One region of the Paenibacillus sp. sptzw28 genome, then DNA from elsewhere that is predicted to be linked to it. Evidence: riboswitches for the same ligand, from Rfam matches in the RefSeq annotation. Region 1 holds a riboswitch; the other holds the start of a gene.
The links. Region 1 has a riboswitch for cyclic di-GMP ahead of KZ483_RS25325 (acetaldehyde dehydrogenase (acetylating)). Riboswitches for the same ligand answer to the same signal wherever they lie in the genome.

Region 1 (4,608 bases):
CTTGACCGGCAATAATTTTTCTTCTTCCTAACTCCATAAATACTTTATGGGGGTCTACATTATATTTTTGGGATAAGAGTTCAACAGGTTTTGCAAAGCCTGAAAATACGCCGGCCAATCCGCTTATAACACTTGTAGAATTGATAGTCGGTACTTTTTCGATGATTGTCTTCTCTGCAATGTTTGCTCCTTCAAGGAGCTTTGATAAGTCAATATTAGTGGTATAGCCCAATCTATTTAATACTGCGATCAGTACCTCCAATTGGGCATTGCCAGCCCCGGCTCCGAATCCCCGAATCGTACCATCCAGTATTCTAGCTCCTCCACTTAAAGCTGCAACCGAATTTGCTATGGCATGGCCTAGGTTGTTATGTGCATGAAACCCTACAGGTATGTTTATTGTGCCGGTGAGTGCTTTTACCCGCTCAATAACGTCTTCCGGCAAATAAACTCCGGCAGAATCCATAATGATTACACCGTGTGCCCCATACGATTGCATTTTTAACGCTTCCTGCGTAAGTAATTCAATAGACGCCATATGGCTCATCATCAATACTCCATAAGCTTCCCGCCCTCTATCCAAGGCATACTCAATGTGCCTCTTAGTGATATCGGCTTCAGTGCAATGAGAAGCGACCCTGACAACATGCACACCCAGGTCTAACGCTGCTTTCAAATCGTTTATCGTAGCTACACCCGGTATAACATGGATTCCTATTTTCGTATGACGTAAAGTGCTTGACGCCAGCTCAAAAATTTCTTCATCCCGAACAAGAGATTCGCCTAATTGCAATGAAGATGCTCCAAGGCCATTGCCGTGCCCGACTTCAATAATCGGAATACCTGCCGCATCGGCTATGAGCATGTAGTTATACATCTGTTCTCTGGTTAACTGATGACGTACGGCATGGGAACCGTCTCTTAGGGTTGGATCACTGATTAGAACCGTGGACACCTGGATTACGCCCCTTTCTCTATGCCCGCCAGCTTTGAAGCATACTCTTCTGCAGTAGCAATGGCGGCACAATTGATAATATCAAGATTTCCGGCATACGGGGGCAAGTAGTCTCCAAGTCCCTGCACTTTAATCATTACTACAATTCGGCCGTCTTCTATAGTAGGAGGGATAATTAATTGATAGCCTGGAACATAAGATTGCATCTTAGAAATAATTCGGTTCAAATTTCTATGAAGCAGCTCCAGATTGGGATTATGAACCTTGGCATAAATGGTGGTTTGCATGTCAATGCAAGGCTCTGCGGGGTTTAAATTAATAATAGCTTTAGCTTTATTACATCGGGAGAATTTTCGGATCGCTTCCTCCGTATTTTCGATATATTCGTCAAGGTTGGATCTTGTAGCCGGACCGGCGCTCTTGGAAGCAATACTGGATACCACTTCAATATATTCGACCCGTTCATGGGATTGTCCGATCGCATACGCTACCGGTACGGAAGCTTGTCCCCCGCATGTAACCATATTTACGTTATCAAGCGTCAAGCATTCACTTAAATTTACCGCAGGAACACACATTTCCCCAATTTTTGACGGAGTCATATCTATAACAAACTTTCGAAGCCTTCTAAAAACTATTGCATGTTGAGCATGAGAAAATGCAGAAGTGGCATCGAAAACAATATCGTACATATGAGCGTAATCTACAATAGCATCAATTTTTTTATCCGAAACATGTATTCCTAAATCTCTGGCTATAATCATCCCGGGCGATTCCAAGTTTCTACCCACAAACAGTGTACACTCCAAATGAGGCGATCTCATCGTTTTTTTTAGTAAGTCTGTCCCGATATTGCCGCTGCCTATAATTGCAACCTTGATCTTCCCACTGCTCATTTTAAATCCTCCTTGGCGCAAAAAGTGCATGGATTTAATTCTGAATTTTCCGACTTTTGAGAAAATATTAACTCCAATACTCACATTTCTTTCCTGCCAGACGATTTAATTAATTTTAAGCAGCACAAAAAACCTCCCATCAGCATTATTAGAATGAATAGACGGAGGCTGCCGTCGTATTCGGTAACTGGCAGGCATAGCGAATGGTGGTGCTTTCCGCCTTAGCCCCTATAGCTTTGCGTCGCCGCTTTTCAGCGGGTTTGCCATTATCGTACGAAATATTCTGTTGTCGTATATTGTCAATTTACATGATATTACTATATTTTAAAATAGGCATATTATACTATTTTGATTATAATACTATATTAGAAATCATTATAATAAAAGGATGCGCAAAGGGTTTCTTATAGCTCGGTTCACTCGGCTATTTAGGCAAAATTCGTATTGCCTATGACGAATGGAATCTTCATCATCGCATATTAACTCCGGAACCGCGGATTATTTAACACCGAGGGATGAAAACGACATCAATTCCAGCTACACAATGGCGGATACTGTGTTTACCGCTTGTTTTATAAATCAGTGTCTCAAACACAGCGATGTAATTGGAATGGCGAATTTCGCACCGACCGTCAATACAAGGGCAGTGCAGTGCAGCATTCGAATGCCGTTCTTTATAGTGTGACCGGCGATTCGAAAGATGCTTACAACGATATTGGGAAAGAGCAGGTTCGCGTCATCGAACAGCCGTTACATTGGAATGCGCAATCTGATCTTACAGTTGAAATTCAGCCCCATTCCGTAAACGTTCTTGTAGTAACGTAACGGAACTCGAAACAGCAGCGGTACGCCCTCGTGGTACGCCAGCTTGGCGGCACACCTTGCAACCATTGTACCGAATACGATAACGAATACAAGGTATAAAATGCTAAGGCTATTCCTGATAAAATACCCCAAACGCCACCAAATTCATCACCGCGGGCAGATGACGATTCTGATACGTCAAGCGGGACTTACGGCTCCCGGCATCTACGGACCGAACGAAGAGGAAACCGCAGCCATGCGCGCAGCCCACGCGACGAACAAATGATAGATATATTTAAGAGGCAGTGCCGGCTCGGCGTCTGCCTCTTTGCTGTTCCAAAAGATGCGAGGAACGTTCAAAGGAATAAAAATTTTCAACTTAGGGGTGAGCGGGCTCAGGGCTTTTATCTGAACTGAAAGCTTTGTTCCCTTCGTTAAATCACCACTTCACGGGTTCTTCGAGAATAATGCCGTCGGTCATGACCCATTGGGTCAAGCTGTGTTCCTTGGCCTGGATGACAATAAAGTACAAATCCTCTGTCTCGGACGTATTCCGCAGGGTACGCACACCTTGCGGTGCCATGCGTACGGCGCTTCCTTCCGTCACCTCGAGAATTTCGCCGTCAACTTGAACCTGCCCCCGGCCGCGAATAATTACGTACAACTCCTCATTCTCCTTGTGCTTATGATAGAAAGGCACCTCCCCCCGGGGGGGCAGCTGATTGAGCGACACCTCCATGCTGGTTAACCCAAGAGATTCCTTCAAAAATAGTTTCCCCTTGGCAGGAGCTTCCGTAACGCTTCCGAGCTTCTCGAACAGACCTGCTTGCACCATCGTGTAATTCCGGTTTTGCATGTTCAACACCTCTTCCATTAGGTTATCGCATCCTATACGAGTCCATCTTACCATACCGCAAATAACGTGATTTCTTTTCAATTGCTCAGTTGAGGACGAGGTCCCGTTCATTCATGATGGAACCTGCGTCGCGGAAGCTTGAAAACGGACATTCATCACGAACACTGCCACAGATGACTTATCCGGTATAAAAAGTACACTCTGGGAGCTGTATGACAAAGAGGATGGGACCAGCACAACTGGACAGGGCACAAAGATCACCGTCCCTACTATGGTCTGTCATACACCGGCATGGACTGGTTCCTTAACCGGGAGACAAAGCCGATAACTCTCCGGATCGATACAACCGCACCTGTAACCAAATATACGGCGAAGCCTATCTATGGAAATGACAAGCCGGTACCGGAAACATGAATCTGGAGTTCTACAGTGTAAATATTGCCGCTCGTTTCCCGGCTGGGAGACGGGCGGTTTTTTTGCCGATAATGACACTCTCTACCTGAGGGCTTGAGTTCTCGTTATGGTCCGCCGTTTGAATTTTTTGATAATTTATACCGCTTCTGATATAATGGGAGCAGATATGGAATATAATAGTATTCGCTTCTATAAAACAAGGAGTTGATGCAGCGTGCCAGGTGCCAAATTAGACCAGGACTTTCCCGATCCCCATCCCCATGCCAGCGGCCGAAATAATCCTGGAATGGCAGCGGAGATAAACAGCTTTACGATCATGATTGGAAGTATGGTTTTCGCCCGCCGCGTGGAGCTGAGATTGACGCAGCAGCAGCTCGCCGAGATGGCTGGGACGAATCAGGCTCATATTTCCAAAATCGAGGCAGGCGATGATTCCGTTACCGGAAAAGTGCTAAACAAGGTTATGAGGGTATTGAATCTTGCTTCTTTACAGCCCGGTTACCAAGAACAAGCGGCAGGCAGGGAGCTCGTTCCCCAATAAGGTCTGCCAAGATGGACCGGCTCAAGGGTGATAGACAAATAGACATGTTTACGAGGAGGGCTCCTATGCTGCCAGATTTGTTGATCGAATGTGTACGCCGGGAAACACACGGAACAATGAAACTAGATCCGGATAACATGAG
Region 2 (4,608 bases), 1.9 Mb from region 1:
CGCTCCCACCCTCCACCAGTAGAGAGGTTACTCCCCGGCGGTGCAAAATATCCGAAAGCGCATGCAGATCCAATCCGAACCTGGTTTCAGGGACGGACAGCACTTCAACTCCCATCTGTTCCAGCTTATATACTTTTTCCGGGTCAGCATCCAACTTGGTGACAACCCAAGTTTGAACCTCCGAACAGTCGGTTACATGGGCATCATCCGGCAGCCTCAACTGCGAATCAAGGATAATACGGATGGGATTCTTTCCCCCTTCCGGCAAACGGGTGGTCAGGTGAGGATTATCGGTCAATACCGTATTTATCCCGACCAATATGGCGTCGACCTCGTTCCTTATTTGATGTACCTCAAGCTGTGCTTCCTCGCCTGTGATCCACTTGGAATGCCCTGTTGACGCAGCTAATTTCCCGTCCAAGGTCATAGCAGCCTTGGAGATGAAAAAAGGCCGCCGGTGTGTCATATGATGCACGAATTGTTCATTGAGTCGTCTGGCTTCCGATTCCAGTACGCCAACCTCGACCTCGATTCCCTCCTCTCGCAGCAATTGAATGCCGCGTCCGGCAACCATCGGATTCGGATCCTGCATGGCCACAACAACCCGTGCGATCCCGGAGCTTCGAATCAGTTCTGCGCAAGGAGGGGTCTTCCCGAAATGAGAGCAAGGCTCCAGCGTAACGTACAATGTTGCTCCCCTTGTATGGCCGCTTGCCATTTGGAAAGCGTGCACCTCAGCATGGGGTTCACCCGCCTTACGATGAACGCCGAGGCCGACAATTTGTCCATCATTAACGATGATGGCGCCAACAACCGGATTCGGATTCGTTTTTCCAATCGCCGTAGCCGCCATGTCCAATGCGAGTTTCATAAAATGTTGGTCTGAGTTCATGTTGTAATCCGGCTCCTCATCCCAGTTTGACGCTTTCAGTCATAGCGTTATAAATATGACCCGATTTTTCAACCTTCGTTGCCAAATAACGAGTGTTGTGCTTGGATACATCCCCCCAAATGGATACATGGTTATCGGTTAAGAGACCTTTTTCCCGCAATGACTGCAATTTCCTGGGATTGTTCGTTATTAAACTTACCGGTTTTTGCCGCAAACCTTGGAGTACGCGTATCGCCTCTTCATAGGATCTTTGATCGTCAGCGAAGCCAAGACTAAGATTTGCCTCTACAGTATCGCATCCTTCATCCTGCAGGATATAAGCTAATGATTTGGAAAAAAGTCCAATTCCACGGCCCTCGTGATTGGCCAAATAGAATAATGCCCCGCAGCCGTTATCGACAATCATTCGCATGGATTTCCGTAATTGATAGCCGCAATCGCATCGTTTACTTCCAAATATATCTCCCGTGTGGCAAATGCTGTGCATCCGGATTAAGGCATTCTCTCTATTGGCAAAATCACCGTATACAAGCACGGAGGATTGTTGGTAGGAAGCTAATTCTGCATGAGGTAAAAATTTGAGTACATCATCCATCTGCATGGAAGCGCTGCCTAAATTCAGCCAGGAATACCATTTGAAATCGATCTCCTGGTCGTCCAATTGAACAGGAAGCCTCACCGGGCCTACAAGAGCTATATCAGGACTTTGCTGTTGTTTTAGAATAGTTGTTTTATCAGCCAGAGCATTGTTAACCTGGTTCTTATTCATGAATCCATCTCCTCTGTTTGTATAGTTATCGGTGGTATGATGGCCCCGTCTCTCAACTGAAATCACTTTGCTTACCTGTCACCGCACCTCCTGATAGTTATTCAGCTTGGGCAGATCTTCCGCGGACGGCAAAAAAACCCGTCTACACGTGAGAGTGAATAGACGGGGCTGAGCCGTCGTATTCGGTAGCTGGCTGGCATAGCGGATATTTGATCCGCATTAGCCCCTTTAGCTTTGCGTCGCCGCTTTTCAGCGGGTTTGCCATTATCGTACGAAATATTTCAAAAAAGCACTCCTGCCGCCGCAATCACTGCGAAAGGGCAGGTAAAAATTAGTAAAAAATGTCATTATACTCTAAAGCATGTTTAACTGACTACACAATGAATATAAGATACAAATTCAAGAAAAGCAAGAATAATCATGATTTTTCGACATCAGTCGATAGGGTCCGTGCTGACCTACCTATTATTCGAGGGAGGACCAGTGCGCCGGGTGAATAAGTGACGGGGGCAGTTTTGTAGTCATATCCCCTTTGGCAGCGTTCACCTGAGCTTGTGTGAGAAAAATACTTTCAGTAAGGTTAGCGCCTCTGAGATCAGTATCCCGGAAATCAGCTCCAATAAGGTCAGCCGCTCTCAGGTCGGCACCTCTGAGGTCGGCTGCAATAAGGTAAGCCCCTCTCAAATTGGCGCCTCTAAGATCGGCCCCCTTCAGCTTCGCACCGATAAGGTCAGCCCCTCGGCCGTACGTCTTGCGACGGTTCGGGGAGCCCTTCAGGGAGCGAAGTGCTTCGGCTCTGACAAGTTCACTGGCCTCCACGAGCAAAGCGTTGACATCTGCCCGATATTCGGCAACATCCAGTTCGATTAGTGAATCGGGAGCAAGATGAGTAAGGCGCTCCGTTTCTTCCAGGGCAGAACGGAGAGCATCCCGCATCACACGGGCTGGCGGAAACGATAGCGCTTCACTCAGATACCAAAGGAGTTCATGGAGGTGCCTCATGACCGGAAATACTTCAAACATTTGTTTTGCGGTTTCCGGGGCTTGCCGCCAGTCCTGCCCGCCGAAGGTCACTTGGGAAACCTGCTGCCCCGCGCCAAAGCAATCATAAACAGTGCATCCTGGGAAGCCCAGCTGCCTGAGACTGCCGTGAACGCCGCAGCGGAAGTCCGGCTGCAGGTTTTGGCAGGGCTGCCCGGCAGCTTTGTCAATTGCGAAGTCTGCCGAAGCCGAGAACGGCAGGGCAGCACAGCACAAGCCGAAGCATGCCTCGCAGTCGGCTTGCAGAAGGAGCCGGCTGCCGCCCTGGAAAAGCCCAGAAGATTCTTGATTATTAGACATTGTCTGGTCTCCTTCAGTTCCGGCATAACACAGTACTCAGTGCTTGCATAACTCAGTGAATCAGAATCCCGTTTTCGGTATTTCAACCGGGGAATTAGCACAGGGTTCCGCCGTTCCGGTACGAATATTATACATCCGTTCGTGCGCCTGTTTCATGGCCTCGACAAAAGGACGATAAGGCTGTTGACATACATCCACAACCCCAATTTGATAGTTCTCGCCGTCGAAGCGTCCTAACACAGGTTGGTCGTTCAGCTGGAAATAATGAACCCCGATCAGTTCCGGTATGGAAGCCGCCTGCTCTACAAAGTACCGGTATGCCAAGCCGCGGTCATCCTGGGTCGCAACTGCCCGAATACCGTAGGCCAGCATGCCGACGTCGGCAGCCCCAAAATGGAACTCGCCGATCATGACCGGCTTGTCCAGCCGTTTGCTGATATGCTCAATCATGCTGCGTTCCGGGGCGAATTGATAACAATTGACCGAGAACACATCGAATGCCTCGCATCCTTCCAGCACGTCGTCGCTGCCTACCCATGCATACCGCATTCCCAAATTCAAATGGTTAGGGTCCGCCATCTTACAAGCTCTTGCAGGCACTTCCACATACCGCCGGATAAGTATACGGTTAAAGGCGGTGAAATCTTCCTTGCGTCCCGGGTGATCCGTCCATTCAGCAGACCCAGTCTCGTATAAATCCTCGAACCGCTCGTATAAAGTCCCCCAAGCGGCATTCAAGCCGTCAACGGTATCATATCTCTCAATCAGCCATTCCACAAACTGCAATTTGCTTGCAAAACGGACCTCAGACTTCAGCATCTGTCCTGTCAAATCCAAACCGTCGACAAATGCCCAATGGGGCTCGTTCCGCATAAAATAACCGATCAGGCGGGGGTCTTCCCGCATCGGGATCAATTGTCTAGAGAACGCTTCTGCATTCCGCTCATATTCCGGGCTGAACACATCCGGGAAATCCCGGAAAATAGTCTTCTCCGTAGCCGGGAAGCCGTCCATCGGATAGACATAAGGAAGTTCGGATTGACGGATATAATCGGGAGCGGACCAATTGCCGATCGTGTTCAACCCCCATTGCTTCATTCGATGCTCCGTCAAATCAGCCCATTTCTCCCGCCATTCCTCTCCGAATACGCGGATCAGATTCGCAACCGAGAAGCTGTATCCTTGCTGTGACCAAGCATCGCGGAACGGGCCGTCCCTGTCCGGAAGCGGCGGAATGAGATGCTCCATGCCGGAAATCCTCATATGATCGGAAGGGTGAATGCAGTCCATCCCCGCGCTGAATAGGGCGTAACCATCGGGGTCGACGAACCACCACCGCTTACCGTCATGCTTCGTCCGGAAAAAACCGGTCGGCTCAAAGCGCAGCCGTTTCCACCCGCCGAATCGTCCGAGATCCGTTTGAAACGTACTGTTTATTTGCGAAAGCTGCCACTCCTCCGTCAAATCGGATGCGAGCTGTTCGGGGTTAGCCGTCTTTCCCTGCCAATCCTTACCGGCAAGCTGTCCCAGCTCATCGACATAGGGCTTATTTTCATATTGGAATTGCGGAACGGACGGGCTGAGGGACAGACCGGATATTTCCAGA

Region 2: linked by a shared signal. The riboswitch ahead of KZ483_RS05955 (GTP cyclohydrolase II) and the one ahead of KZ483_RS25325 (acetaldehyde dehydrogenase (acetylating)) in region 1 are both predicted to bind cyclic di-GMP.

The regions. Positions count from the first base shown of each region.
Region 1 covers NZ_CP080545.1:5,446,669-5,451,276, reverse strand. The annotation lists gene dmpG (4-hydroxy-2-oxovalerate aldolase) at 1-955, opposite strand, end outside; gene KZ483_RS25325 (acetaldehyde dehydrogenase (acetylating)) at 961-1,851, opposite strand; cyclic di-GMP riboswitch class I at 2,031-2,126, opposite strand; gene KZ483_RS29220 (alpha-L-arabinofuranosidase C-terminal domain-containing protein) at 2,309-2,536, shown strand; gene KZ483_RS25315 (hypothetical protein) at 2,434-2,676, shown strand; gene KZ483_RS25310 (DinB family protein) at 2,756-2,941, shown strand; gene KZ483_RS25305 (cupin domain-containing protein) at 3,095-3,529, opposite strand; gene KZ483_RS25300 (helix-turn-helix domain-containing protein) at 4,140-4,466, shown strand; gene KZ483_RS25295 (hypothetical protein) at 4,532-4,608, shown strand, end outside.
Region 2 covers NZ_CP080545.1:1,275,892-1,280,499, forward strand. The annotation lists gene ribD (bifunctional diaminohydroxyphosphoribosylaminopyrimidine deaminase/5-amino-6-(5-phosphoribosylamino)uracil reductase RibD) at 1-892, opposite strand, end outside; gene KZ483_RS05955 (GTP cyclohydrolase II) at 909-1,661, opposite strand; cyclic di-GMP riboswitch class I at 1,843-1,934, opposite strand; gene KZ483_RS05960 (pentapeptide repeat-containing protein) at 2,127-3,002, opposite strand; gene KZ483_RS05965 (beta-galactosidase) at 3,063-4,608, opposite strand, start outside.